Regions from separate parts of the uncultured Oribacterium sp. genome, predicted to be linked through region 2. Evidence: predicted binding sites of a transcription regulator. Region 2 holds the regulator's gene; the other holds the start of a gene.
The links. The regulator NrdR, encoded in region 2, represses ribonucleotide reductase genes. The targets are predictions, from matches to a motif close to CACAANATNTTGTG.
Positions count from the first base shown of each region.

Region 1: the regulator NrdR is predicted to act here: its motif matches at 2,253-2,266, upstream of RDQ32_RS03370 (ribonucleoside-diphosphate reductase subunit alpha).

Region 1 covers NZ_CABSXI010000011.1:6,614-10,030, forward strand. Annotated here, with positions in the region: gene RDQ32_RS03370 (ribonucleoside-diphosphate reductase subunit alpha) at 1-2,144, opposite strand, end outside; gene RDQ32_RS03375 (hypothetical protein) at 2,401-2,751, opposite strand; gene aepY (phosphonopyruvate decarboxylase) at 2,870-3,417, opposite strand, start outside.
Region 2 covers NZ_CABSXI010000005.1:53,210-56,626, reverse strand. Annotated here, with positions in the region: gene aroD (type I 3-dehydroquinate dehydratase) at 1-790, opposite strand, end outside; gene RDQ32_RS01990 (YqeG family HAD IIIA-type phosphatase) at 897-1,436, opposite strand; gene nrdR (transcriptional regulator NrdR) at 1,426-1,911, opposite strand; gene RDQ32_RS01980 (hypothetical protein) at 1,921-3,315, opposite strand; gene RDQ32_RS01975 (MetQ/NlpA family ABC transporter substrate-binding protein) at 3,413-3,417, opposite strand, start outside.

The DNA.
Region 1 (3,417 bases), on a different contig from region 2:
GCAGTAGCCAAAATCCAGGCATTGCGGATGCCCTCATGAACTTCCTGCTTTAAGCTCTCCCAACGGGGACTGTTATAATTTCTTCTGCTAAAGTATTCTCCGGACTCCCATTCAGAGCCTGCAAAAGCACTGTAGGCACCTCTTTCCTTAGCCAATTCACTGCTGGCCTTAATCGCCGCATAGTTAATATTTTCAAAAACCTTATCCACAAAGTCCAGATGTTCCTGAGACTCCCAGGCAATATGGTGCTTTGCCAGCATGTGGTGATAACCGGAAACCCCTAGACCGATGGCTCTGTAACGCTTGTTGGTAATCTCCGCCTCTGCCACGGGATAGAAATTTAAGTCAATAACATTGTCCAAAGCCCGGACAACGGTTTTGGTGATTCTCTCAAGCTCCGGCTGATTTTCCACCGGAATATTGCCAAGACAGAGGGATGCCAGATTGCAAACCACAAAGTCTCCCGGCTTAACGGTGCTGACAATAACTTCATCCCCGTCCTTGGTCACTACCTTCCGCTCGCAAATCTCCGCTTCCTTCATGTTCTGAGCGATTTCCGTACAAAGGTTGGAGCAGTAGATAATTCCCTTATGCTTGTTGGGATTCATGCGATTTACGGTATCTCTGTAGAATGCAAAGGGAGTTCCGGTTTCCACAGCGGATTTCAGAATCAAACGCACCAAATCCTTTAAGACATAGACTCTTTTGCTGATTCGGTTGTCCCGTACGCAGTCCTCATAGCGACTTTCCCACTCTTCTCCGTAGAAGTCCTCTAAGCAGTAGCCCTTTACCAGGAAAATGTCATGGGGATCCATTAAGTACCATTCCTGATTCAAATCTTCCTTTACCTTCTTCCAGAAAAGGTCAGGATAACAAACTGCCGGGAAAACATCATGGGCCTTCATTCTGTCGTCCCCGTTATTGGTCTTTAACTGTAAAAATTCCGGCAAATCCTTATGCCAAGCATCCAGATATACAGCTACCGCGCCCTGGCGCATTCCCAACTGGTCCACAGCCACCGCAGTATCGTTTACCACACGAATCCAACGGATGACACCGCCGCTGGCTCCCTCGAAGCCGCGAATCTTTCCCCCTCTGGAACGCACCTTTCCGAAATACATTCCCATACCACCGCCATATTTGGAAACATCCGCAAACTTGGAAATGCTCTGATAAATGCCGTCCAAGGAATCCGGAACCGTATCAATAAAGCAGGAGCTTAACTGGTGGTAGGGCTTTCTGGCATTGGACTGGGTAGGGGTGGCCATGGTCACCTGATGAAGGCTCATCATATCGTAGAACTCCTTTACATACTGTAAACGGTTCTCCTTTTCCTTCATGGCAAGGTGCATGGAGATTCCCAGATACATTTCCTGGGGACTTTCCAGTACCACATGCTGATGATCTCGAATCAGGTAGCGAGACAAAAGAAGGTCCAGTCCGGAATAACCGAAAAGGTCATTTCTGCTCTGATCAATAAACTTGGCAAGTTCCTCCACCTCTTCCTTGGAATAGTGCTCTAAAATATAAGCACCATAAAGTCCCTGCTCTGTAAGGTATACCAGCTTATCATAAAAGCTGTGGAGATTTCTGCTCTCCTCCGCCTTCTTTAATTCCTTATGGAAATGATAGGAACGTAGTCTTCCCGCAATTCTTTCCCATCCCGGTTCCTCCTGGGTGGTAAGCTCCGCCGCCGCTCTGGTAAGAAGAGCCAAACGCTTGCTAAGCTCCTGCTCTCCCTTGCTTAAGGACAGGTACTTTGCGGAAAGTCTTGCCAAATCATAATCCGGAAAATCCTTTTGACAACGACGAAGTACATCGTCAATCTCATTGTCTCCGATTTCCTCTTTGATTCTCTGACGAAGATGTCTTAAAAGAGTTCTCTTCTCTCTATACAGGATATAGGCTCTGGCCACCTTGTAATCCCCGTTATGCATCAGGGCTTCTTCCACCGCATTTTGAATTTCCTCTACGGAAACTCTATGCTTCTCTGCCAGGCTCTCCTCTACCTTTCCCAAAAGAAAATGCAGTTTTTCCTGCTCTACAGAAATTCCCTCAGAGAGAAAGGCCTTTTCCATCGCTCTTTCAATCTTCGCTCCCTGATAGCCCTCTTCCAAAAGACCTCTTTTAATAATTGTTTGCATAGTACCCATCTTTCTCTACTACCGTATCGGCTCTATTTTTTCGCATAAAAAAAGGCTTTAAGCCACTTTTCCCTTGAAAAACCTTGCCCCTTCATATTCCTCACAAAACACAAATTCTTGTGTCGCAATAGACACGCCAACACAATATAGCAAGAAATCCTTCCTCTAGCAAGTGCTTTTTCGGAATCTTTAGAATTGATTTTGTCCATTGAAAAAGCAGGTCCGAGGACCCGCTTTTTTACATCTGTATATTATTTTATCCGATAATCTCTCTTTCATTGGCCAAGAGAATCTTTCCGCTTTGGCAGGCCGGGCAAATACAGGTATCCTCTCCCTTTGCCTTAGCTTCCTTTGCGGCAGCGGCAGTATTCTTCGCTCCCTCTTCTCCGAAAATAGCTTTTCCGGCTTCACTTTCCGCAAGGGCAATCAAATCATCGATACTGGTAATATCCTCTTTGATTTCCTGAATCAAAGCCTTTGCCTTTTCCTGTTCATGCTCCGTTCCGAAGGCCTCCAAATATGCCTGGGCTGCAGCCTTTCCCTCCGGGCATAGGCTATAAGCCTCTAAGAATCTCTCCACTTCCTGCTTTAACGCCTCTCTTGTCATATTGTCCTCCTTTTCCAAATTAGTTTAATAAAGTTCTACGGACAACATTATAACACGAAATGAAAGGGGCGGTGAAAAATCAAAAAAGTTAAACACTTTTTTAATTTTTCATAAGCCCTTACTTCTCCAGTTTCTTCATAAACAGTTCTTTATTATCTCTAGGACTTTCCTTTGGTCTTCCCAGATTCTCCCGGGAATGCATGGCGCAACGAACTTCTAAAAATATCGGTCCATCTTCCTTGGCACTTTCCAAAAGAACTCTTTCCAAGTTCTTTTGGTTTCTTACCAGATAGGATTTACTGTATCCGCAAGCCTTTGCCACACTGCCATAATCGATGTTTGGAGAGACGGTGGGCTGGCCTCCTACGGTTTCATGAGCCTCGTTATTTAAAAGGATATGTAAAATATTTTTTTGCCCCGATGATCCAAGAACTGCCATAGCCCCCATATGCATCAAAAGAGCGCCATCTCCGTCCAGACAAACAATCCTTTCGTTCTCCTTTTCCAAAGCAATTCCTAAAGCTATGGAACTGGCATGTCCCATGGAACCCACGGTAAGAAAGTCTCTGCTATGGTCCTCACCCCGTTCTTCCCGAATCTCATAAAGCTCTCTGCTGGCTTTTCCGGTAGTGGAAACAATGGGAGAATCTCCGGTATAGTCTACGA
Region 2 (3,417 bases):
TTTGGGAAAGCATCTCCCCTAAGGTTGTTTTTCCGCTTCCCATAAAACCAATCAGGGCAATGATTTTTCTTCCCTCCATTTTCCGCCAAAGCTTCATGTATTCTTCCATACCGAACTGGCCGGGAGCGGAGGCGGAAAAGGCTTGCACAAAGCTATGTTTGGAGCCGGAAAGGCTACCCAGCACTCGGGAGCTCTTTCCCATTTCTCCCATAGACATACTGATTAAGTTTCTTTCCGGATGCTTATCCTTCCATTCCCGGGAGGCCAGCATAAGATTCAAAACATCCGCTTCCTGTCTTGGCATACAGGCCAGTTTCACCGTGTCCGTTCCATAGGAAGCCAGAGCGCTGAGAATCTCTCTACATTCTCCCCGGCTGGGGGTCTTTTGAAAATCATGGTAGGAGGCAATGCATTTTCCTCCCAGCTGCAAAATCATGGCATGGCAGTCTAAAAAAGCCTGCCGTCCTTTACCGTCCAGCTCCACCTCTAAATCGATATAATCCGGATAGCCGCTTTCCATGGCCATCATATTCAGTTGGAAATAAGATTTATCATAGGGAAAGAAACCACCCTGACGCTCTGTACGAATGGTGAAAATCAGCTTCTTGTCTCCTAAAATTCTCCGAAGCTCTCCCAGAAAGTTTCCTAACTTCTCCTCACGCTTTTTCAGACAGTCATAGCGAATTTCCACCCCGTAAAGAAACGGATACAGGGGATGCAGGGCTAATGCCTTGGCATCCCTTAGAAAATCCTTTTCAGAATCCCCTGTTAAAGGTACAATCATTCCCATTTTCCCTCTTCTCCTTTTCCGCTGTGAACGTCCCATATCTGTATTTTTTCTGTGTCTATGCTTCTTTGTATGTACGCTTTTTTGTATGGAAACTTTTCCCCTTCAGCTATACTACTGCAGTAATTTCTTCTTGAAAAAGAGCATGATTTCTCTGATAAGCTAAAAGAAAGGGTTTTTCCAAAATTCTTTTGAGAAGAATATGAAAATACTTTTCCTTCCCCATAGGCTTTACCAGTACAGTAGGTACTTCCGCACGATTTCCGCCCAAGATATCCGTAAACAGCTGATCACCGAAAAAGAGCGCCTGCTCCTTTGCTATCCCAAACTGCTCCACTGCCTGTAAATACGCCTTTGCTTTAGGCTTTCCCGCATTGGGAATAACCAAATCCGCATGGACCCTGTCTTGAAATGCCCCCACTCTTTCTACTCCGTTATTGGAAAGCACCGCGGTTTTAAAACCGGCAGCCTGCATCCGATGAAACAGGGCCACCGTTTCTTCTCTGGCAGGCTCATCATGCAGCACCAAAGTATTATCAATGTCAAAAAGCAATGCTCGATAGCCCTTTTGATACAGCTTTTCAAAGTCTAAGGTGTAGATGGAAGAAATGGAAAAACGGGGAAATAGTGCAAATGTCTTATTTTTCAAGTTCTTTTCCCTCCGTCTTTAAGCCTCCTCCGAGAAGCTTTCCGATTTCCTCCATAAAGGTGTTGATATCTTTAAATTCTCTGTAGACAGAAGCAAAACGCACATAGGCCACCTGATCCAGGTTTTTCAGCCTTTCCATCACCATTTCCCCGATGGTATCGGTGCTGACTTCCTTACTTTCCTGATGAAAAATCACACTTTCAATCTCATCCACCAAGGCGGAGATTTGCTTAGGAGAAATGGGGCGCTTATGGCAGGAACGAAGAATTCCCCCTTCCAGCTTGGAACGGTCATAGGGCACACGACTTTCGTCCTTTTTCACCACCATAAAGGGAAGGGTTTCCGTCTTCTCAAAGGTGGTAAAACGCTTTCCGCAAACCTCACATTGTCTTCTTCTGCGGATGGCCGTATTATCATCAGCCGGACGGGAGTCAATGACTCGGGTATCCTCCGCGTTACAAAAGGGGCACTTCATACTTCCTCCTTATTTCTCATAGTCGGTATACTGTCTTCTGGCTTCTTCAAAACTCATTTTATGATTGGGATCCTGCTTGCCTTCTGCATCGGCTTCCGGCTTGCTTTCCCCATCGCTTTCAGGCTTATTTTCGATGGCAGTCTCCTGTTTCGCCTCAGTGGCTTCCGTTCCTGCGGCAGCGGTATCTTGCTCCACCCCGCCGGCTTCCATTCCTTCCCCGGCAGTCTCCGACGTTCCAATCAAGTTTCGTTCTTCCTGGTCCTCGGAGATTACCACAGAAAATCCTCCTTCATTTTCACTAGGCTGTTTTGTAGAAGCTCCTTCGACTGTTGCGGGCTGTTCTGTAGAAGCTCCTTCGACTGTTGCGGACTGTTCTGTAGGAGCTCCTTCGACTGTTGCGGACTGTTCTGTAGGAGCCACTTCGGCTGTTGCGGACTGTTCTGTAGGAGCTCCTTCAAATGTTACGGACTGTTCTGTAGGAGCTGCTTCGACTGTTGCGGACTGTTCTGTAGGAGCTGCTTCAACCGTTGAGGACTGCTGTTCGGAAACCATAGGTTCTTCATTTCTCTGATAGATGTCTCTGTTCGTAGCGCTTATCGTTGAAAAATCCCCTGCTCCCTTTCGATAAATTAAAGCCTGCACAAAGCCCATGTAAGGAAGCAGATAAATGGATAAATACAAAAACAACACAAAAATGGGTAAAGCCGGAGATTTTAGAATAAAGGACCACATTACCGCAATAAATCCGGCAACGGAAGTTACCAAAGAAAAATATAGCATTTGACGGAAATAAGAGAACTTCTGGCCCTTCATTACCGCAACACTTTTTTTCATATTCTGCCAAAGGCTATTTCCCTCTCCATCCCAGACGGTAAAGAAGGTCATATCGAAGAAAAGGGAGAAGAAGATTAAAACCGCTAAGCTTACTCCGTAATAAGACCAGTAAATGAGTCCTTCTCCCAAGAAGTAATCTATCACTTCCTGCCCTAAGGAAATCACCGTGGAAAAGAGAAAAGCCAAGATACTAAAGCCCAGCATTCTTCCCAACAGAGGGAAGGAATTAGGATGAAAGCCGTAAAAAATCATAGCGGCATTCACCTTCTTTTCTCCCCTGGACATCTCCAGCAACATTTTTCGAAAAGAGAATCCCAATACAATAAAGTAAAAAATACACACAAAAACATATAAAGCAAAAAGGATTCCCGTAAGGCTTAGACCGATTCCTCTCCTTAGCTCTCCCAAAGAAAAATCTCCGGTAAAGAGGATGAAAGGGTTAAGGAGAGAAGAAAAGAGCATGGTCAAAAGAACGAAGCCCAATAATCCTGCTATATAGGAAAGAAAAATCGTAAACCAATTTTCCCTCCAAAATTTTCTTGCCACCCTTCTCATGTCTTTATTTTTCATATACAAAAATCCCTTCTGATAATCAAAATGGGACTATGAAAAAGGGAAGTCGGGATTCCCCTTTCCGCTTTTTCACAGTCCCATGTTCACTTTGTTTTTATT